One region of the Caproiciproducens sp. LBM24188 genome, then DNA from elsewhere that is predicted to be linked to it. Evidence: a T-box and tRNA genes for the amino acid it is inferred to sense, from the RefSeq annotation. Region 1 holds a T-box; the other holds one or more tRNA genes.
The links. A T-box is a leader RNA that pairs with one kind of tRNA and senses whether it is charged. The one in region 1 lies ahead of pheS (phenylalanine--tRNA ligase subunit alpha), so its partner is inferred to be a tRNA-Phe.

Region 1 (11,176 bases):
AAATCGCGTTTTTAATGGACAAGCACGACACGGTTGGAATTGACTGTGTGGCAATGTGCGTAAACGACGTTATATGCTGCGGTGCAAAACCTCTTTTCTTTCTGGATTATCTTGCGGTGGGCAAGAACTACCCGGAAAAAATTGCGCAGATTGTCTCCGGCGTTGCGGAGGGCTGCGTGCAGTCCGGCTGCGCGTTGGTCGGGGGTGAAACCGCCGAAATGCCGGGCTTTTATCCCATGGATGAGTATGATTTAGCCGGTTTTTCCGTCGGTATGGTGGACCGTGACCGCATTATCGACGGCTCCTTGGTGCAGGAAGGTGACGCGATTATCGGTCTGCAGTCCTCCGGTGTACATTCCAACGGATTTTCTCTGGTTCGTAAGATTTTCAATATCAGTGAAAAAAACATCGGGATGTATTTGAACGAACTGGGCCGTACCATTGGGGAAGAATTGCTTACCCCGACGAAAATCTATGTAAAGCCAGTCCTTTCCTTAATGGAAAAGGTAACAATCAAAGCGATTTCGCATATCACCGGCGGCGGGTTCTTCGAAAACATTCCCCGGATGCTCAAACCCGGCACAACGTCAAAAATTGAGCGGGCATCGCTCCCAAAGCTTCCAATCTTTACCCTGCTGCAGCGTCAGGGGAATATTCCGGAGCGCGATATGTACAATACCTTTAATATGGGCATAGGCATGTGCATGGTTGTGGCAAAAGAGCAGGCAAATCGGGCGGTGGAGGAACTGAATGCCATGGGGGAACGCGCGTTTGTCATCGGTACCGTGACCTCCGGCGAAGAAGGCGTGATTTTATGCTGAAAATCGCCGTGCTGGTATCCGGCGGGGGCACCAATTTGCAGGCTTTAATTGATGCTCAAAACAACGGGAAATTGCCCGGTGGCGTCCTTTCACTGGTGATTTCCAGCAAAAAGGATGCTTATGCGCTGGAACGGGCGAAAAAAGCCGGAATTCCAACGAAAGTGTTACTCCGCCGGGATTACTCCACGCAACAGGATTACGATGAGGCACTCCTCGCTTTGCTGGATCAGAACCAGATTGGCTTAATTATCCTTGCTGGCTTCATGACAATCATTAGTGAAACGGTCATCCGCCGGTATGAAAATCAAATTATCAACATACACCCGTCGCTGATTCCGTCCTTTTGCGGGCCAGGGTATTATGGCCTGAAGGTTCACGAGGCAGCCCTGCGCAGAGGGGTGAAAGTAACCGGGGCTACCGTGCACTTTGTGAATGAAGTTTGCGACGGCGGACCGATCATTCTGCAAAAGGCCGTTGAAATTCTTCCTGGGGATACACCGGAAACCCTGCAGCGCAGGGTCATGGAACAGGCGGAGTGGCAGCTGTTGCCCAAGGCGGCGGCGCTGTTCTGTCAGGGCAGAATCCTGGTTCAGGACGGGAAAACAATCATTAAGGAGGAATAATGTTGGAAATTAGACGATTTGAAACTGTGCTCGGCACAAACGCATACCCAGGCCGCGGGATTCTTCTGGGAAAAAGCTCAGACGGAACCTGCGCGGTTATTGCCTATTTTATTATGGGCCGCAGTGAAAACAGCCGGAACCGCATCTTTGTGGAAGACGGCCAGGGAATCCGTACGCAGGCTTTTGACCCCGCAAAATTGGTGAATCCGTCTCTCATCATTTATTCCCCCGTGCGGGTACTGGACCAAACGACCGTTGTAACAAACGGGGACCAGACCGATACGATTTATGATTTTTTGAAACAGGGAAGATCCTTTGCCGAAGCGCTGCGTACCCGTACGTTTGAACCGGATGCGCCGAACTATACGCCGCGAATTTCCGGCGTTGTTGCACCGAACGGGAACTACCGTCTTTCCATTTTAAAAAGTGCGGATGGATCCCCTGCTTCCGTACATCGCTATTTTTATGAATACGAATCACCGGTGAACGGGGAGGGGCATTTAATTCATACCTATGCCGGGGATGGCAACCCGCTTCCGTCTTTTGACGGCGAACCAATCCGTGTTGGGATATACGGAACGATCGATACCTTTACGGAATCCGTCTGGCGCAGTCTGAATGAAGAAAACAAGGTTTCTCTGTTTACCCGCTTCATCAATTTGAAGAATGGAGCGGTGGAAACCAGAATCATTAATAAAAATCATTGAGCGGAGGGTATGTAATGTCTGAAATATCTTTAAAATACGGCTGCAATCCAAATCAAAAGCCGTCACGCATTTTTATGAAAGACGGCAGCGAGCTGCCGGTTCAGGTATTAAACGGCAAACCGGGCTATATTAATTTTTTGGATGCGTTCAACAGCTGGCAGTTGGTTCAGGAGCTGAAAAAAGCAACCGGTCTGCCGGCAGCGGCTTCTTTTAAGCATGTCAGCCCGGCCGGCGCAGCCGTTGCAACCGAGCTTTCGGATACATTGAAAAAAATTTATTTTGTCGACGATTTGGAGCTATCCCCGCTTGCCAGCGCATATGCAATGGCAAGGGGAGCGGACCGCATGTCATCTTATGGCGACTGGATTGCGCTTTCCGACACTTGCGATAAACAAACCGCCACGCTGATTGCGCGGGAAGTGTCCGACGGAATCATTGCGCCGGGCTACACGGACGAAGCGCTCGCCATTTTAAAAACGAAGCGCAAAGGCGGATACAATATAGTTGCCATGGACGAAAGCTACCGCCCCAATCCTGTGGAATGCAAGGATGTTTATGGAATTACCTTTGAACAGGGAAGGAACGAAATCCAGATCGACGAATCCATGATCGCCAATCTGGTGACGGAGCAGAAAGAAATTCCGGAAGATGCGAAGCGCGACCTTCTGATTTCCCTGATTACGCTGAAATACACCCAATCCAATTCAGTTTGTTATGCAAAGGGAGGTCAAGTCATTGGCGTAGGTGCCGGCCAGCAGTCCAGAATCCACTGCACCCGGCTTGCCGGGAATAAAGCGGATATCTGGTTTCTGCGGCAACACCCGAAGGTGCTGGGATTAAAGTTCCGCAGCGATATCCGTCGCCCCGACCGTGACAATACCATTGACGTATATCTTTCAGACGATTATATGGATGTGCTGGCGGACGGAGTTTGGCAAAATTTCTTTGCCGAAAAACCGGAGCCAATTTCCCGCGAAGAAAAGCGCGCATGGCTGAATACCCTTACCAGGGTTTCGCTTGGCTCCGATGCGTTCTTCCCGTTTGGCGACAACATTGAACGCGCACACAAGTCCGGTGTTTGCTATATTGCACAGCCGGGCGGTTCCATTCGCGACGACCATGTGATTGAAACCTGCAACAAGTACGGAATCACCATGGCGTTCACCGGCGTCCGTCTTTTCCATCATTAAAAAGGCGGGGAAGAACCATGAAAATACTGGTAGTTGGCGGCGGAGGCCGCGAACATGCAATTATACGTAAATTAAAGGAAAGCAGTAAAGTTACTAAGCTTTACTGCGCCCCCGGTAACGGAGGAATTTCACGGGACGCAGAATGCGTCAACATTCCGGCTTTGGATTTGGACGGAATAGTGCGCTTTTCCATGGAAAAGCGGATTGATTTGGTTTTTGTAGCACCGGATGACCCCCTTGCCGTCGGTATGGTTGACGCGCTGGAAGCCGCGGGGATCCCCGCATTCGGCCCACGCGCGAATGCCGCGGTGATTGAGAGCAGCAAAGTCTTTTCTAAAGATTTTATGAAACGCCATCATATTCCTACAGCGGACTACACGGTCTTTCAGGATTCGCACCAAGCGCTTGATTATATTCGAACGACCGGGAAATATCCAACGGTGATTAAGGCGGATGGGCTTGCGCTCGGTAAGGGCGTGGTGATTGCAGCGAGTTATGAGGAAGCGGAGCGGGCTATTCATTCTATTATGGAGGACAAAATTTTCGGTTCCTCCGGGAATCGGATTGTAGTGGAGGAATTTTTAACCGGGCCTGAAGTATCGGTCTTGGCCTTTACGGATGGCAAATGCTTAAAACCGATGGTTTCTTCCAAAGATCATAAACGGGTTTACGACGGGGATAAAGGCCCCAATACCGGTGGTATGGGCACCATCAGTCCGAACCCGTATTATACGGAGGAACTCGCCCAGGTATGTATGGATACGATTTTCCTGCCGACCATGAATGCGTTAAATCAGGAGGGCCGTACATTCAAAGGCTGCCTTTATTTTGGCCTGATGCTGACACAGGACGGCCCGAAGGTGATTGAATATAATTCTCGTTTCGGCGACCCAGAAACCCAGGTAGTACTTCCAAGGCTGAAAACCGATTTAGTGGATATCATTGAGTCCGTGGTAGAGGAACGTTTGCCGGAACAGCCGGTCGAATGGCTGGAGGAAGCCTGTGCATGCGTCGTGATGGCTTCCCCGGGTTATCCGGGCAGTTACCCGAAGGGGCTGGAAATCGCTGGCCTGGATGAAACGGGACAGGTTGATGGGGCAGAGGTGTTCCATGCTGGGACGATATGGAAAGACGATAAATTTTACACCAACGGCGGGCGTGTTCTCGGCGTAACCGCAACAGGGCAGAGCCTGGATGAGGCATTGCAGAAGGCTTATGCCGCCGTGGAAAAAATTCATTTTGAAGGCGCACATTACCGCCGTGATATTGGAAAAATCAACCGTTAAAACATAATTAAGCATAAGAAAAGGCGATACGGAAGTTCCGTATCGCCTAAATTAATATCTTTTTGACCTTACTCAGCTAATGCTCTTGAAAGCCAAGCGTCGGCAATGTCCATGGCAAGGTATAAACCGCTTTTTTCGCTGGATTTTACAATCTGTTTACGGGCACGTATATTCTGGTCCGTATACATCAATTGAATGGAAACCTTATCGGCAACTTCCAAATCCTGAACCTTTTTCTTGCTCTTGACTTCTAGCTTCACAACGTATTTATCTTTCATGCTTCCGTAATAAATTACATCGCCGCAGCGCACCAACGGTTTTCCCCTATAAGTAGGGAACTGCTCGGCGTTGCCTGTCTTTTCATTCATTCAAGAATTCCTCCTGTTATTCAGTTACAAGGAAGCGCCGGCCGATTTCAGCCGATTACTCGCCAAGATATGATTTCAGCAAAACCTGCAATAATTCATCCCGGTCTATCTTGCGGATAAGACTACGAGCCCCATTGTGCGTGGTAATATAGGTGGGATCTTCCGACAGAATATAGCCTACAATCTGATTAATGGGGTTGTACCCCTTTTCTTTCAGGGAATCATAAACCAAAGTCAATACCTTTTTAATATCCCCTTCGCGATCGTCACCAATTGAAAACGTCATCGTCTTATCTAGCATGGAAACACCTCCAGTACTGTTATAATACAACATACGGCATATAAATTCAAGAACATTTTGTGAACAAATGTTTATGAACGGAGCGAGATCCCCGCCTTTTCCAGTTCTTTCATGATCTTTTTCATTACGGAGGCCGTATGCTCTTCCGTCAGGGTATTGTCGCTGGAACGCAGAACCAGGCTGAACGCTACACTCTTTTTACCGGTTTCAATCTGTTCGCCCTGATACACGTCAAACAGACGAATTTTTTCCAGCAGACTTCCGGCAGCCTTTGCGATGATTTTTTCCAGCTTCAGCACCGGGATATCCTCATTGCAAAGCAGCGCAAGGTCACGTGTAACAGCAGGGAATTTTGGCAGGGGAATATAAGTCTTCTCCGCTTTTGCATGTCGGAACATCAGGTCCACATCCAAGGTAAAGCAATAGACCCGTTCTGCTATCCCATAGTTTTCAGCCGTTTTGGGGTGTATTTCGCCAATCACGCCAAGACGCTCGCCATCCAGGGTGAGCACGGCGCAACGGCCGGGATGGTAGCTGTATTCATCGGATGAAGCTTCAATTTCATACCCGCTTACTGAAAGTTCTTCCAAAAGCTGCTCCGCCATTCCCTTTGCGGTGAAGAAATCTGCCTGATTTCCATACATCCCAACAATCAAGGTGTTCTTTTCTTCGGGAAGCTTATCTTCCGTGGTCGGAATGTATTCGCTTGCCAGTTCAAACAGGCAAACCGCTTCGTTCCGGTTATTGTAGTTGCGGGCAAGTACTTCCATCATGGACGGTAAGGCTGTGGTGCGCATAATGCTGGTGTCTTCCCCAAGCGGATTGGATATGGTGATCGATTTACGAAGCGGGGAATCCGCCGGCATGCGGATTTTATCATAGTACTTCGGGCTGATGAAGGAGTACGTCATAATTTCGCTTGCGCCAAGCGCGAGCATGGTATCATTAATGGTACGCTTAAATTTCTGCCAGTCGGAATATTTTCCTTGTGCGCCGCCGGGGAGGGGGGTGCCTGGAATTTTATTGTAGCCGTAGAAGCGCGCGATTTCCTCGGCAATGTCCGCTTTGTGCTCCAAGTCAGGGCGGAAGGTCGGCACCAGAATCAGGTTGCCTTCAAACTCGCAGTCCAGTTTCTTTAAGATGGTCTTCATCTCATTCGCAGTCAGATGAGTATCCAAGAAACGATTGATCCAGTCAACATCGAGATAAATTTTTCTGCGCTCCGAATCATAATGACGATCAATCATATAGTCATCCATTACGTCGCCCGCATCCAGAAGTTCCACCAGTTCGCAGGCGCGTTCCAACGCCGGCAGGCAGTTGTTTGGGTCAAGCCCTTTTTCATAGCGGGATGACGCGTCGGTTCTCATTCCCAAATCACGGGCGGTGGTACGCACGGAGGCTCCGTCAAAGCACGCGGATTCAAAGACAATGGTGGTGGTGTCGTCCATAATTCCACTGTATTCGCCGCCCATGACGCCGGCAATGGCAATCGGTTTTTCGGAATCGGCGATTACAAGATTCTTGGTGGTCAATTTGCGTTCCACGCCGTCCAGCGTAGTAATCGACTCGCCGTCTTTGGCGCGGCGTACGCGGATTTTGTTGTCCTTAATAAAGCGAAGGTCAAACGAATGCATCGGCTGGCCATATTCCAGCATGACATAGTTTGTAATGTCTACGATATTGTTGATGGGGCGGACACCCATGGCGCGGAGCCGCTCACGCATCCAACGCGGGGACGGTTTTACCCGTACGTTTTTTACCACACGGGCGGAATAGACAGAGCAGAGGTCTGTCGCTTCCACTTTTACATCCAGCATGTCCTTGCAGGAGCCGTGGCCGCCTTTTACAATCGGCTTGTGCAGCTTTAAAGGTTTATCAAACGTTGCGGCAACTTCCCGCGCCAAACCAATGACCGAAAAGCAGTCCGGACGGTTTGAGGTAATTTCAAACTCGACTTTGGTATCGTTGAAACCAAGCGCCTCACAAATGGGCTGCCCAAGTTTGCAGTCCTCCTGCAGAACAAAAATACCGTCTTCAATGGCATAGGGAAAATCGTGTTTGGTTAAGCCAAGTTCCCCAAGGGAACAAAGCATTCCGTTGCTTTCCACACCGCGTAGCTTTCCCTTTTTAATCTTCTTGCCGCCCGGAAGGGTGGAATTGTTCAAAGCGACCGGAACCACATCGCCCACCTTCAGGTTTTGTGCCCCGGTGACAATTTGGAGCGGCTCTCCGCTGCCAACGTCTATTTTGGTGATCCATAAATGATCGGAGTCTGGGTGACGTTCCAGCGACAGCACTTTTCCAACAACCACATTGTTGATTTCGCTGCCTTCGACTTCCCAGCCTTCCACTTTAGAACCGCTCATAGTGACCGCTTCGGTGAAAGTACGCATTGGCATTTCGTCCAACTCGACAAATTCTTTTAACCATCTCATGGATAAATTCATTTTAAATACGCCTCCTCATGACTTAAAACTGCTTCAAGAACCGGATGTCGTTTTCATAGAACAGACGAAGATCGTCAATGTTGTATTTCCGCATGACGACACGTTCCAGTCCCATGCCAAGCGCAAAACCGCTGTAAACTTCCGGGTCGATGCCGCAGTTGGAAAGAACCTTCGGGTGAACCATGCCGCAGCCCAGAATTTCAATCCAGCCTTCGCCCTTGCATAGGCGGCAGCCTTCGCCATGGCAGTTAAAGCACTGTACGTCAACTTCCGCCGAAGGTTCGGTGAAGGGGAAGTGATGCGGGCGGAAACGGATGACAGAGTCTTCGCCGTACATGCGCTTTACAAACGTTTCCAGTGTTCCCTTCAAATCGGCAAAAGTAATGCCTTTGTCAACCACAAGGCCTTCAATTTGATGGAACAGTGGGGAATGGGTGGCATCTACGGCGTCGGAACGGTAGACACGGCCAGGGGAGATGATGCGAATCGGTGGCTTCTGTTTTTCCATCACGCGGACCTGAACCGGGGAAGTCTGGGTACGCAGTAAAATATTGTCGGTGATGTAGAAGGTATCCTGCGTATCTCTGGCTGGGTGGTTTTTCGGAATATTCAGTGCTTCAAAGTTGTAGTAGTCATATTCCACTTCGGGGCCTTCTACGATTTCGAAACCCATGCCAATAAAGATTTCTTTAATGGCATCCAATTCGATGGAAAGAGGATGCTTGGAACCAAGCTTGTGTCTGGTTCCTGGCATGGTAACGTCTATTTTTTCCTTTTGCAGCCTTCTGTTAAGTTCTTCTTCCTTTAGTTCTGCGGCGCGCTTTACCAGATCCTGTTCAATGAATGCGCGCACATCGTTTGCAAGCTGACCGATTTTCGGCCGTTCCTCCGGGGACAGGCTGCCCATCTGCTTTAAAATAGAAGTCAATTCCCCTTTTTTGCCCAGATATTTAATCCGCAAATTTTCCAATACCTGCTGGCCCTTTGCCTCAGCCAGCTCGCGGATTGCTTGCTCGCGGATCGCCTCAAGCTTTTCTTTCATGAAAGTCCTTCCTTTCCTGCTATAAGAAAATATTTTAAAACTTAAAATAAAAAAGCCCCGCCCCGAAAGGGACGAAGGCTTAGCTCCGTGGTACCACCCTAATTGATGCTTTTACGGCCAATAACGGTGCCTGCCGTCGCAGCCTACTGTTTGCTCCTCGCTTGTTGTTCAGCTGCGCCACTCCAAAGGGAACTTCGCCTTTTTTATCCGCAAGCGTGTTTTCAGCCGGTGGCACGCTCTCTCTTGGCGGATGCCCAAAGGTTACTTCCTTTTTCCTCATGTTGTCTCAGTATTGAATAATATTATCACTTTTGTCTGGAAAATGCAAGTAGTTCCAAACGGTCGCATATCCTATGGCATAATTTTACGATTCAGCCTGCAGATTTTCGGCAAATCCGGGATATTGCTGTTGACCGCGCGCTATTCCAACTTATGACATCTTTATTGCAGTAATGGGAAAGATTAGAATAATGGTTGTAAATAAAAACCGGGTATGCTACAATATGCAGTAATGGTTAACAAATGGAGGCAGGAAAATGGATGTATTTATTGAACAAATTATAAAGAAGAAGTTTGGAACCAAGGATTATTTGATCTTTGCCGGAATTATAATTGTGGGGCTTCTCCTCATTGCTGCAAGCATGCTCTTTATTCCCAGCTTTTCTTTAATTATACTGATAGCCGTTTGTTTTGGAGCCTATTATCTGATTTCTTCCCGAAATCTGGAATTTGAATACAGCATTACAAACGGCGATATTACCATTGATAAAATTATTAACCGCCGCAGCCGGAAAAGAGTCATTTCCATGGATGCACATAATGTTGAGAAAATGGGAAAATACAACCCCGCAGAACATCAGCAGAAAACATATGCTGCCCGACTGATTGCTTCCGTTACGGACGACGGTCAGGACGCATGGTATTTTGTCGGAAACGATTCGAAAAAGGGCGGGAATGTGCTGGTCGTATTCAGCCCCAACGAAAAGGTCCTTGGAGCAATCAAGCCGTTTCTCCAAAGGCAGGTAGCGATTGATGCATTCGGTCGGAATTGATTTGGTTGAAATCAACAGAATAAAAAATGCGATGAAAAATCCGCGCTTTTGTCTGAGAGTACTCGGTCCGTCCGAGTACTCTCAGCTTGAAATGCGCGGATTTCCCGTTCAAAGCGTAGCGGCCAGCTTCTGTGCGAAAGAAGCGTTTTCAAAAGCTCTTGGTACCGGTTTGCGTGGATTTTCCATGAATGAGGTGGAGCTGCTCCGCGCCCCGAACGGTCAGCCATACCTGCATTTAAGCGGCAATGCGGTCAAAATCGCAGAAGAACGTGGAATCACTTTTTCCGTCAGTATTACGCATACCCGTGAATATGCTGCGGCCGTGGTAATTGGGGAAGAAAAGCAGGGGTAAGCCTTCCTTCCCGTGCCGCCCGGCCGATGTTACACGATGAAAGGAGCGGTTTATCCGTCATGAAAGTCCTGAATTGTGCCCAGTCAAGGGAACTGGAAAAAAGGGCGGTGGCTTCCGGCATCAGCTATTTACAGCTGATGGAAAACGCCGGGAATGCCGCTGCCCAGTTTTTAAAGAAACAATTTCAATTTTCCAACAAGCATGTTGTGATTCTTTGCGGAAAAGGGAACAACGGGGGCGACGGCTATGTGGTTGCCCGCAGTTTGTCAGAAGCCGGTGCTCTGGTGGTTGTAGTCTTGGTTCAGGGCCTTCCCGCGACAGAAATTTCCCGCACTATGTTCGAACGGCTGCAGCAGACCAACGTGAAAACAGTATTTTATGAAGAACTTCCGGAGCAAGTGGAGCAGATGGTAAGTTCCGCGGATTTTATCATTGACGCAATCTATGGAACTGGCTTCCATGGAAGCGCTCCGGAAAATATGACATCCTTGTTTCATGCGGCAGCCCAGGCCGGTGGCATACTGGTTTCCCTCGATATTCCGAGCGGTGCCAATTGTGACACGGGAGCTGTGGAAGGCGCATGTATGGCGGCAGATTACACCGTTTCCTTTTCCACTCTGAAAAACGGTCATTTACTGGAACCGGCGCGTTCTTTCTGCGGACGCGTCGCAGTGCTTCCAATCGGAATTGACTCGCACCTGATTGAAACGCAGGAATCCACACTGGAGGTAACAGAATGGAAACACGCAAAATCCATCATCAGGCCGCGCAATCCGGAAAGCAACAAGGGGAATTATGGGCGCTTGCTGTGCGTTTGCGGCAGTGAGGGAATGGCCGGCGCCGCGGTCATGAGCGCCGGTGCGGCAGTACGCTGCGGAGCGGGAATTGTCGATATTGCGCTTCCTAGGTCCATCTATGGAATTGTCGGTTCACGGCTTGCCGAACCGGTATACACGCTTCTTGACCGGACCGAAAGCGGCACCA
Region 2 (11,176 bases), 1.3 Mb from region 1:
TGTATTTTTGTAGGTGCTGAATGCACTTTGCCATCAGCATGGAATCTTTGCCACCGGAAATGCAGACGGCAATTTTATCGCCTTCCTGAATCAAGTCGTATTGCTTGATGGCCGAAAGGAAGGGAATCCAGATTTCCCGGCGGTATTTTTTTACGATGCTCCGTTCGGCCTGTTCGTATTTTTCCATCTTTTCTTCCTTCTATCATTTACTCCATGAGCCATGCCAAATTTCCTGATTTAACACGGTTCTTAGTTTTCTCTTTACGGTTCATTGTTTTTCCAGCACTCGTCGAATGCGGCAAGAAAGGTATCCAGTTCCTCCTGTGTAGTTAGGTGGCTTAGGCTGATGCGCAGGGTAGAAAGCGCTGCCCTGCGGTCCTTAGTTAAGGCGAACACCGGGCGCGAAACCGTGTTGGGTGCGCAGCAGGCCGATTTGGTAGAAAGGCAGATGCCCCGGTTGGAAAGCTCCTCTTGAAACCGTTCCGTCTTTACCCCTGGGATGCTGAGGTTTAGAATGAACGGGACGGACTGCTTTGTGCTGTTGATGCGCACGCCCTTATATTTACTGAGCGCGGCGGTGAGTTTCCGATTCAATCCCTCTACATAGCGATACCGCTCGTCCATGGATTGGACGGCGACCGAAAGCGCCTTCGCTGTGGAAGCGATGAGCGCCAGCGCCGGGGTTCCGCTGCGGAACGGAGTGGTACTGATGCCGCCGTGAATCTGTGGGCGGAGCAGGATGTTCTTTTTCTTAATCAGAACGCCGCAGCCGTTTAACCCATAAAATTTATGGGGCGCAAAGGTGATCAGGTCGGCGTGTGCGGTTTCCAAGGGGATTTTTCCTGCCGCCTGAGTGGCATCCACATGGAACAGGCAGTGCGGCGCGGTTTTTACTACGGCTGCCAGGGCGCCGATCTGCTGGCGAATTCCGATTTCGCTGTCTACCTGACAGATGGAAACCAAAATCGTATCCTCGCGCAGCAGCTCCCGCAGCTCCTCCGGGTCCACCAAGCCGTCCTCGGTTAGGCCGACGTAGTCGACTTCAAACCCGCGGTTTTGCAGCTCTGCCACCGCGCCGTTCACGGAGGAATGCTCCAAATAAGTGGTGATAATGTGTTTGCCGTATTTCTGATATTCCTCCGCCGCGCCCAGCAGGGCAAGGTTGTTGGATTCGCTTGCACCGGAGGTGTAAATGATTTCCTCCTCCTCGACCATAAGCAGCTGCGCAATTTGCCGCGTTGCTTCGTCCAGCCGCTCTTTCGCGGCCAGCCCCATCGCGTGCGGGGAATTTGGGTTTGCAATATACTCGCGGGACACCTGGCAGAAGGTCTGAAGCGCTTCCTCGCAGACCGGGGTGTTTGCCGCGTAATCCAGATAAATCATATGGTTCGACTTCCAATCTAAGACTCTTCGTGAGGGAAACGGAGTTTCCGCCTACTATCTTATCACGGATTCCCCATTTTTCAAACAGCAAAATTGCCTGTAAACCGCGACTTGGCTCACAGGCAATTTTAATCTTCTAATTAAGATTCCGCTATGGGGTTCCCATTCTGCGGAACCGCGCGCAACGAGCCCCATCAGCGCCTCCGGTGAAATGCCGTGCTTTGTTTCCAGAAACGGAATCAGACTGCTGTGCAGCTCCTTCCACAAATTATTCCCGAATGATTTTCATCAGGACCTGCCCGTATTCCACGGTTTGTCCGTTTTTCACGCAGACTTCTGCCACCTTGCCGCTGCATTCCGCGTTGATTTCGTTCATCAACTTCATGGCTTCAATAACGCAGAGGGTGTCGCCCTTGTTCACATGGGCACCCACCGGTGCGAACGGTTCCGCATCCGGTGCGGGTGCCTGATAAAACACGCCCACCATGGGGGCTTTTACCTCTACGCAGTTGGGATCGGCCGGAGCGTGGGGCTCCGGCGCTGCCGCAGGGGCGGTTTCCGCTACTGCGGGGCCAAGCCCCTGCGCCGGAATAATGATATTCTGAGCGGGCTGGCGCTCCATGCGCAGGGAAACATCACCCTGCGTAAGCTCCAACAGGGTGAGTCCGTTGTCGCGCATTACTTCGGCAATCTCCTGAATTTGCTTTACGTCCATTTGATTCCTTCCCCTCTGTTCGTTTATCAAAGAAAGTATGCGGTTTTTATACAATTCAGGCCTTAAAATTTTTTCGATGCGAGATTATTCTGCAGAAAACGCTTCCTTTGCCGCTTCCACTCCGGCTGTGTTTTCCACGTTCAAAATCCGCACGCCGGGAGCGGTTTTCTTAATCAGGCCACAGAGCGTTTTGCCGGGGCCGACTTCAATCATGGTTTCAATGCCGCCGGCCGCCATGGCTTCTACTGTTTTCTGCCAGAGCACCGGGTGGTTGACCTGGCGCGCAAGCAGATCCTTCGGATCCTTATCATAGGGAAGCGCAGTGCTGTTGGCATAAACCGGAATCTTCGGGTCCTTCATTTCAATCTCGTCCAGCACTTCCCTCAGCTGTTCCGCCGCGCGGTCCATAAACGGGGAATGGAATCCGCCGCTCACGGCCAGGGGAACGGCCTTTCCTCCCGCTTCCTGCACGGCTTTGACAAATGCTTCCTGATTTGCTTTTAGCAGGGCAACCACCGTTTGGGCCGCACTGTTGTAGTTGACCGGATAAGTGTTTTCAAATCGTTCACAAAGCTCTTTCACCGTGTCGGGGGGAAGCCGGAGCACCGCGACCATGGCACCGTCGTACCGTTCCGCCGCCTCCTGCATAAATTCTGCGCGCCGGCAGACCAAACGGAACCCGGTTTCAAAATCAAACGCACCTGCAAAGGTGAGCGCGGCGACTTCACCGAGCGAAAATCCCGCCGCAACGCACGGTTCCAGCCCCGCTTCACGCAGGCTTTCCGCCGCGGCCAGGTCCATGCAGAACACACAAGGTTGCGTGTTAATCGTCTGGGCAAGCTCCTCTGCGGTTCCTTCAAAACACTGCTTTGAAGTGCCGGGGCGGATGGCATCTGCCGCGTCAAAGACCCGCCGCGCGGCGGGAGAGGTTTCGTAAAGCTCTTTTCCCATGCCGGGGTATTGAGCCCCCTGACCGGAAAATACAAATGCTAACGTATCCATGGTATCCCTCTTTCCAGTATAGTTTCCGCCTGCGTGAACATCGCGGGGATGATTCAGCGGCGGGCTGTTCCTTATGGACTGGGGCGGCGGACTGGCCGGCCATAAACAGTCCTTTTCCGCGCCGCCCTCCTGCGCAAAGCGCTCCCGTTTTTCCAGTGTCGTTTCCGGGTTGCGTTCCTTTTTCTAAGCGCACTTAACCTCGCATTCGCCCTTTCTCTGTTTGCAAACTTTACAGGCAAAGGAACATAACAAAAAGCGTCCGGATTCGCACGGGAATCCGGAGCCGCCAACCAATTTATTCTTCCGACGCGCCGCGCTTCTGGTTGTCGATGAATTCCACCAGATCACGTACCGTCAGGATTTTTTCATTTTCCACATTCAGCTCCACGCCGAATTCGTCTTCCAGTGCCATCACCAGATCCACCATATCGAGGGAATCGATGCCCAGGTCCTCAAATTTGGTTTCCATGCTGATTCCGTCCGTATCCATGTCCCGGTACTGCGCCAGAAGCTTTACTACGGTTTCGTAAGTCATACTAAGAGATCCTTTCGGTTTCATGTTTGGTCCACCGGATGACACAGACGCCCGTGGTGAGCCCATCGCCGAACGCCACTAGCGCAAGCAGGCAGCCGGGCTTCAATTCACCCGAACGGTTGAGCTCATCCAGCAAAATTGGGACGCGGTACGCGCTTCCGGTTCCCAGTATTGAAAACTCATCGTGATGAATCCTTTCTCTTTTTACCAAAAATTTCCAGAGGAGCGGGGAACAATCAATCTGTGTCCGGTGCGTCCCACGAAACGGGAATCCCGTTATTTGGTTACTCCCGGAAAGGGAGCGGACGTTTTTATCAGACAAAATAAGCGATTCCCGCACAGCCGGGACCGGCGTGCGTACCCACCACAGAGCCGAGCGGCATGGTCCGGCTCAGCTGGGGGTCGTACAGCCCGGCGGTCATCGCCTTAAGCATTTCGGTCAGCTCGGGGGCTACGGAGTCGCCGAACACCACCAGATGATTCGGATTGGGGCGCTCCAGCCGTGTTTTTTCGGCGATGGCTTCCAACGCGGCCCTGCGGCCCTGCCGCTTTTCCACCACATCTACCAGGCCGCCTCTGCAGGTGATAATCGGTTTAATGCGCAGCATGGTGCCCAGCAGCGCAGAGGAGGAGGAAAGCCGGCCGCCCATTTTCAGGTATTTGAGCATGTCCACCACCGCGAAAAAGCGAAGCCGCTCAATCAGCGCTTCCACTTCTCGCTTGATGGCTTCCCCGTTCGCGCCCACGTCCCGCAGGCGCGCGGCTTCCAGCACCAAAATGCCCAGGGCAAAGGTCACGTTGCGGGAATCGACCAGAAAAATATTCTTCCGGCCAATCAAATCCCTTGCGATGCAGGCGGATTGATACGTGCCGCTCATATCGCTGGAAAGGAAAATCCCCACAATTTCATCTTCTGGAGGAATGGAAGCAAATACCTCTGTAAAGCGGTCGGGCGTTACCTGCGCGGTGGTGGGAAGGGTGTCGCAGTGCCGCAGCCGCTCGTAAAATTCTTCATTGGTCAGGGTGACCCCGTCCACAAACTCCTCCTGCCCAAAGCGAACCAGCAGTGGAACGACGGTAACCCCAAACTCTTTCTGCTGTTCGGGCGTAATGTCCGAGGTGCTGTCCGTTATAATTCTGACTGCCATCGTATTACACTCCTCTAATCCTTGTTTTTACTTTCAAAAAAGTGCTGCACGGCCGCCAGTCCCCGGACAAAAGCCTTTAACTCATCTTCTTTCAAAACCGATTGAATTGCAGATACCATTTCGTGGTGAAAGGATTGATGAATTTCATTTGCAGTCTTCCCTTTTTCCGTGGGAAAAATTCGGACCATGCGTTTGTCGCGGTCGTCCTGACGGCGGATTAAAAAGCCTTTTTTCTCTAAGGTGCTTACCGTGGTAGTAAGCGTGCCGGCAGTAATATTCTGGGAGAGAGCGATTTCTGAAGCGGTGTTTTGCTGGCGCGTTACAGCGTCGCAGACCGCTTCGATGACATGCATTTCCCGCATGGAAAGATTGCCGGCTCGTTCCTTCAGGCTGGCTTCTTCCATGCGAAGAATATTGTTGAATACCGAAACCAGAAAGCTATTGATCTTTTCGGACTCGCTGTCCATGCAGTCACCTCCCAAAATTTGTTTTGATGTTCAAACGAAAGGAAATTACAATTTCTGTATTTTATCAGAAAGAAAACCATTTGTCAACCGTTTTGAAGTTCAAAGTATTTTGCGCGGTTTGGCGTATGCCTGCAAAAACGGAAAAAGGGCGCCCGGCAGCAGCCGGACGCCCTCTGTGTGAAGTGTAAGTGTGAAGGAGTCATTTTCTAAAAAAGCTCCGTTTCGGAAGGGAAAACGCGGTGGAATCAGTGGGTACATTCAAAAAAACTTTTGGGGGATAGAACCGTTAGGAAGTGCATTTCCGTCAGAAAGTGCATTTTATTTCATCGCTTCCGTCGGAGCGGTGCATTTGGACTGCCGCGTTTTTCTTGCGTTCTTCTTCGATAATTTGATTGACTTTTTCGTAAAATCCGTTATTGATTTCGCTGCTCCCCTCAATGAGTGTCAATGGTTTGTGTTTCAAGCTGCTCGGCCCCTCTGCTAATGAAATTCATTCTTTCCTGAACATAGGCGTTTTCCAAAAGCTTCACAAACGGTTCTATGTATTGGCGTACGAAATTTTCCGTCTCGGCTTTGTTTTTTCCAAAACTGCCCGCTTTGGTGCAGTCAATTTGAAGAATAAAACAGATGTTGTCGAAATCTCCTTTATTGGGAATCGCCAGGTATTCGGCCAGCGGTTCACGGCTGGGACTGAACTTCTTTTTAATGCCTTTCTCATCCAGCAGATACAGTTTTTCCACCGAAGTCAAAAGAATGGTGCGAAAATATTTTTCACAGTCCGCCACGGGCCTTGGGCGGTTATCCCCGCTGCTCAGGTCGTTCGACTTAAATCCGGGCATGGTATACATCAGGGTGTTTTGGCTGAGGAACTGCTTTACCACACTGATGCGGAAACTGCGGTCGGGGTATTCATTGGAAAATATGGTATAGAGCGAATTGCAGATAAACTGGGAAAGGGAAGCAAAAATCTGCTCTTTCTCTCCTTTTTCCAGCGTCACCATGTAGCGGGTCAGGCTGGTAATATTGTTCTGAAGCTCTTCCACTACCGCGCGGTTCAGCCCGGAGTCTTTTTGTTGCTTTAATATATGCTGGTTGCAGGCGGAAAATCCCACTAAAATCAAAAAATATGCGGAAAAATATAAAATCTGTGGGAACGAATAAAAGACCGCAAAATTAAACGGCTTGTTTTTGTTGGAATTTTCCATTACATAGGTGATGATGAAAGGAAAAATAAAACAGACAAATTTCTGCAGCACCCAGTTGGAAAACAGTGTCAGAGCAAACTCCCCTACCCTGCGCAGAGAAATACGATTCCGCCGGTATTTCATACTATTCATTCCCTTTTCAGTTTGACAATTTCACGGAATTTCAATTATTCCGTTAATTATTACATTTATATGACCTTGAAACGGGAATTATTTCTATTTAGAATAAAAAATTAGGACAGGTTGAGCATACCCCGCAAAAATTGTGTTTTGTATTTACGAAAACTGTGTTACACTTTTTTATATTGAGAAACTGGGGATCCGCTGAGCGGCTTCGAAGTTTGCCGGCGGACATCAACCGATTTTCAGGAGAACAAAATGATGGACAACAGGCAGGAAAAGCAAGACCGAACGCAATATGATTTCGCGTTCTGGAGTATGCTGGATGAATTGGTTCGCGATTCCGAAATCGTCATTGACCGGCCAAAGGGCTCCCGTCACCCGAAGTACCCGGAGATGGTCTATGAGGTGGATTATGGCTACCTGAAAAATACCTCTTCCATGGACGGCGGCGGAATTGACGTATGGCGCGGTACCGCGCAGCCGCAGAAAGTGGACGCGGTGATTTGCATAGTGGACCGGGCGAAACGGGATTCGGAACTGAAAATTCTAATTGGCTGCACCGAAGCGGAAAAGGACGCGATTTACCGGTTCCACAATCGCACGGAGGGTATGAAGGGCATCTTCCTCACAAGAAAAAGCGGTTGATTCGGCGCGAAACGCTCTTTCTTTTCTGCCCGGTTTTACGAAAAAAGAGCCCCGTAAAACGAATGAAAATTCATTTTACGGGGCTCCCTGTTTTTGGAGCGAACGACGAGGCTCGAACTCGCTACCTCCACCTTGGCAAGGTGGCGCTCTACCAGATGAGCTACGTTCGCATCAATTGGTGCCTCCGGGCGGAATCGAACCACCGACACGGGGATTTTCAGTCCCCTGCTCTACCGACTGAGCTACAGAGGCAAATGCGAGGAACGAATCACAGGCACGCTGTGTATCATACTACATCCGACAAAAAATGTCAATCCCGTTCCGTAAATTTTTTGCATGTGTCAAAGCTGGTATTCCCCTGGCAATAAGTTTGGGAAGTACGAATATATTTCCGTTTGATGAATACTCATAAGGTAGGAATGTTTTCGGTTCAGTAAAGTATAGGGGGGGCGGATAGGATGAATTATGATCCTGAGAAACTGGAGAGTATCACATTTTGCAGATCTTTTCTGCACGGATACAATAAAGATCAGGTTGATGAAGTAATGGCCAAAGTGATTCAGGACTATCGAAAAAGCGCCTATGAAATCAATCAAATGAAAGAGCAGCTTTCCACGCTGGACGATACCATAAAGCACTATAAGTCGCTGGAGGAAGCGATGCAGCACTGCTTTGTGGTCGCACAGAAAACCAGCGACGAAATGAAAGCGGCAGCTACAGAAAAAGCACAGGGAATTTTGCAGGAAGCGGAGAAAACGTCACAAAAAATGGTAAGCGACGCCAATCAGCAGGTGAATAAAATCAATCTTGCCTATGAAGAACTGAAAGCGAAAATGTTTACCTTCCGCAAAAAGACAGAAGCCTTACTGAATGCGCAGCTGGAGGTGCTGAATCAGCTGTCCGATGAATAGCAGCCATAAAAAAACTCCGAAGATTCGATTCTTCGGGGTTTTTATTGTAGGAAGAACTACGCCTTCAAAATATGGTTGCAATAATACTCGTATTCTTTTCGAATGCCGTCCTCTATGGTGACCTTGGGCCTCCACCCGGTTGCCAGGATTTTGGTGTTGTCCAGCACCCTGCGGGGGGTTCCGTCCGGCTTGGTTGAGTCGAAAATCAAGTCCCCCTGGAAGCCCACAACCTTTTTCACAGTTTCCGCTAGGTGACGGATGCTGATTTCCTCCCCGGAACCAATATTGATGAAATTGTTCCCCTCGTAGTGGTTCATCAGGAAGATGCACGCCTCCGCCATATCGTCCACATAAAGGAATTCCCTTAGCGGGGTGCCGGTTCCCCACAGTTCCACAAACGGACGTTTTTCCTCTTTCGCCTTGTGCAGCTTGATAATCATGGAGGGAATTACGTGGGAATTGTTAATGTCGAACCGGTCGTTCACGCCGTAAAGGCTGGCCGGCATTACGCTAATATAATGCGTGCCGTATTGCAGGTTGTACGACCGGCACATTTCTATTCCTGATATTTTTGCCAGTGCATACGCCTGGTTGGTCGGTTCCAGCTCCCCGGTCAGGAGGTATTCCTCTTTAATCGGCTGGGGGCACAACTTCGGGTAAATGCACGAGCTGCCCAGAAGCATCAGCTTTTTTACGTGGTTTTCATACGCACTTTGAATCACATTGCACTGAATCAGCATATTTTCCATGATAAAGTCGGCGGGATAGGTACTATTCGCATAAATTCCGCCGACTTTTGCGGCCGCCAGAAACACATATTCCGGCTGTTGTTCCGCGAAAAATTGTCGTGTTGCGGCCTGGTCGGTCAAATCCAGTTCCGCATGAGTCCTGGTAAGAATATTCCGGTAGCCCTGCTGTTGCAGCCCTCTGACAAGAGCGGAGCCCACCATTCCTGTATGCCCCGCCACATAAATCCTGCTGCCCTTTTCCAATGCGAACCCCTCTTTCGTAAGAATCATGCCCTTAGGTGCCGGTTTTCAAATCATGTTCCACCATCATCTTTACCAGTTCTTTAAACGATACTTTCGGTTTCCAGCCCAGTTTCTCCCGGACCTTTTTGGCATCGCCCAGCAGAAGATCCACTTCGCTTGGGCGGAAGAATTTGCTGCTTACGCCTACCAGCTGCCGACCGGTTTGGCTGTCGACCCCGATTTCGTCCAGGCCGGTTCCTTCCCAGCGGAGCTGGATTCCCACATTCTGAAATGCCAGCTCACAGAACTCGCGCACGGTGTGGGTTTCTCCGGTGGCTACCACATAATCATCCGGCTCTTTCTGCTGCAGAATCAGCCACATGGCTTCCACGTAATCGCCCGCGAATCCCCAGTCGCGCTTAGCGTCCAGGTTTCCCAAAATGATTTTGTCCTGCTTACCCGCCAGAATGTTGGCAATTCCGGTCGTAATTTTGCGCGTGACAAAGTTGCCGCCCCTTCTGGGGGACTCATGGTTGAACAGAATGCCGTTACAGGCAAACAGGCCGTACGCTTCGCGGTAATTTACGGTAATCCAGTACGCGTAAAGCTTTGCGGCCGCGTAGGGACTTCTGGGGTAAAAGGGTGTTTTTTCGGTTTGGGGGGTCTCCCGTACCTTGCCGAACAGCTCACTGGAAGATGCCTGGTAAAACCGGATTGCCGGGTTAACTTCCCGGATGCTGTCCAGAAGCCGCAGCGCGCCCAGCCCGTTTACATCCGACGTAAACTCCGGGATATCAAAGGAAATTTTAACATGACTCTGCGCGCCGAGGTTATACACCTCATCCGGCTCCACTTTGTCAATCAGCCGACTCAGGCTGCCAGAGTCGCTCAGATCCCCGTAATGAAGGAACAACCGCTGGTTCTCGCCGCCTTCGTCGGTTAGAAGATGATTAATTCTCTGCGTGTTTTCCGAGCTGCTCCTGCGGATTAATCCGTGTACCTCGTACCCTTTATCAAGCAGAAGCTCTGCCAAATAGGAACCGTCCTGTCCGGTGATTCCTGTTATGAGTGTCTTTTTCATATTACCTCACATACCCGTCATAATTTGGTCCCGCATGCGCACAATCCAGTGTGCATGTAGTACATCATATGTGAAGCCGTACCGCCGTGTGAGGAAAAACGGCCCTGGGCGCGCGTGGTTTTTAGACCGGGGAGCCCACCGGCATCCGGTCGGCCGCAAATGAATCCAGTCGGAAGCCGGAAAAGTCACGCGTTATGATGCGGTCCGCAATGTTCTTTTTCAGAAGCAGCTCGTTGTAGCCGGCGTAGAACCTTGCCCGATCCATTAGCCCGGTCAAGCTGCCGTAATACTTTCCAATGCGCTTGACGAAGGTTTCCCCAAAGGTCTGGATCGCAACGCCAAAGTCGTAGGCGGGGTCGCCGATGCCTGCGCAGCCGAAGCCGACCACACCTTTCATTTTTTTGGTCTTAACATCGTGCAGAAAGCAGCGGGGCGAAAGGTCGGCGTGAATCAGGCACGGCGAATGAATTAGAAAGTCCTCGTTTTCCACCACGGGTCGGAAGACCCGCGCAATGCGTTTTTGCTCGTAACTGTCGCAGTACGGGTACACCTTCCGCTTAATCTGTTCCAATTCCGACAGAACGGTTTCCCTGGACAGGTCATACGGAATTTCCAAAATGCGGTTTTCCTTCAGTAGTTTCGGCGGAATGGTGTGAAGCTGCCGCAGGAAAACGCCGATCTGCCGGGCAATGTGGTTCTGATCGCTTTCGCTCATTAGCAGAATATCCTCGCGGTACAGCGGTTCTCCTTTCACAAATTCGCATTTTGCCGCTCCCGTTCCCAGGGGTTCCATCCGGGGCAGCGGCATGTTGACATAGCCACGGATAAAGTCGGTGACCCGAATCTGGTTGGTCAAAAAGGCGGCCGTCCAGTCGTAGCGCGAAAATTTGAACAGGACTTCGTCGTTGACCGTGACAATATCACAGTGTTTGCCATCCGTTTGGTTAAACCGAAGGTTGGTCAGGTTAATCTGGGGATAATACGTGGTAA

Region 2: it encodes a tRNA-Phe, which carries the amino acid that the T-box ahead of pheS (phenylalanine--tRNA ligase subunit alpha) is inferred to sense. The anticodon was not compared.

The regions. Positions count from the first base shown of each region.
Region 1 covers NZ_CP196862.1:1,821,946-1,833,121, reverse strand. The annotation lists gene purM (phosphoribosylformylglycinamidine cyclo-ligase) at 1-821, shown strand, start outside; gene purN (phosphoribosylglycinamide formyltransferase) at 815-1,444, shown strand; gene ACSVDI_RS08620 (IMP cyclohydrolase) at 1,447-2,151, shown strand; gene ACSVDI_RS08615 (phosphoribosylaminoimidazolecarboxamide formyltransferase) at 2,166-3,341, shown strand; gene purD (phosphoribosylamine--glycine ligase) at 3,359-4,627, shown strand; gene ACSVDI_RS08605 (hypothetical protein) at 4,696-4,995, opposite strand; gene ACSVDI_RS08600 (IreB family regulatory phosphoprotein) at 5,051-5,296, opposite strand; gene pheT (phenylalanine--tRNA ligase subunit beta) at 5,368-7,746, opposite strand; gene pheS (phenylalanine--tRNA ligase subunit alpha) at 7,769-8,788, opposite strand; T-box leader at 8,853-9,074, opposite strand; gene ACSVDI_RS08585 (DUF6106 family protein) at 9,325-9,840, shown strand; gene acpS (holo-ACP synthase) at 9,821-10,192, shown strand; gene ACSVDI_RS08575 (NAD(P)H-hydrate dehydratase) at 10,252-11,176, shown strand, end outside.
Region 2 covers NZ_CP196862.1:110,125-121,300, reverse strand. The annotation lists gene ACSVDI_RS00550 (tRNA lysidine(34) synthetase) at 1-187, opposite strand, end outside; gene ACSVDI_RS00545 (cysteine desulfurase family protein) at 262-1,383, opposite strand; gene accB (acetyl-CoA carboxylase biotin carboxyl carrier protein) at 1,652-2,098, opposite strand; gene fabD (ACP S-malonyltransferase) at 2,183-3,100, opposite strand; gene ACSVDI_RS00530 (acyl carrier protein) at 3,396-3,659, opposite strand; gene ACSVDI_RS00525 (3-oxoacyl-[acyl-carrier-protein] synthase III C-terminal domain-containing protein) at 3,637-3,975, opposite strand; gene ACSVDI_RS00520 (DegV family protein) at 3,950-4,783, opposite strand; gene ACSVDI_RS00515 (MarR family winged helix-turn-helix transcriptional regulator) at 4,798-5,250, opposite strand; gene ACSVDI_RS00510 (hypothetical protein) at 5,555-5,713, opposite strand; gene ACSVDI_RS00505 (hypothetical protein) at 5,685-6,578, opposite strand; gene ACSVDI_RS00500 (inorganic pyrophosphatase) at 6,834-7,223, shown strand; tRNA gene ACSVDI_RS00495 (tRNA-Gly) at 7,318-7,393, opposite strand; tRNA gene ACSVDI_RS00490 (tRNA-Phe) at 7,400-7,475, opposite strand; gene ACSVDI_RS00485 (DivIVA domain-containing protein) at 7,682-8,134, shown strand; gene ACSVDI_RS00480 (GDP-L-fucose synthase family protein) at 8,191-9,126, opposite strand; gene gmd (GDP-mannose 4,6-dehydratase) at 9,158-10,186, opposite strand; gene ACSVDI_RS00470 (aminoglycoside phosphotransferase family protein) at 10,308-11,176, opposite strand, start outside.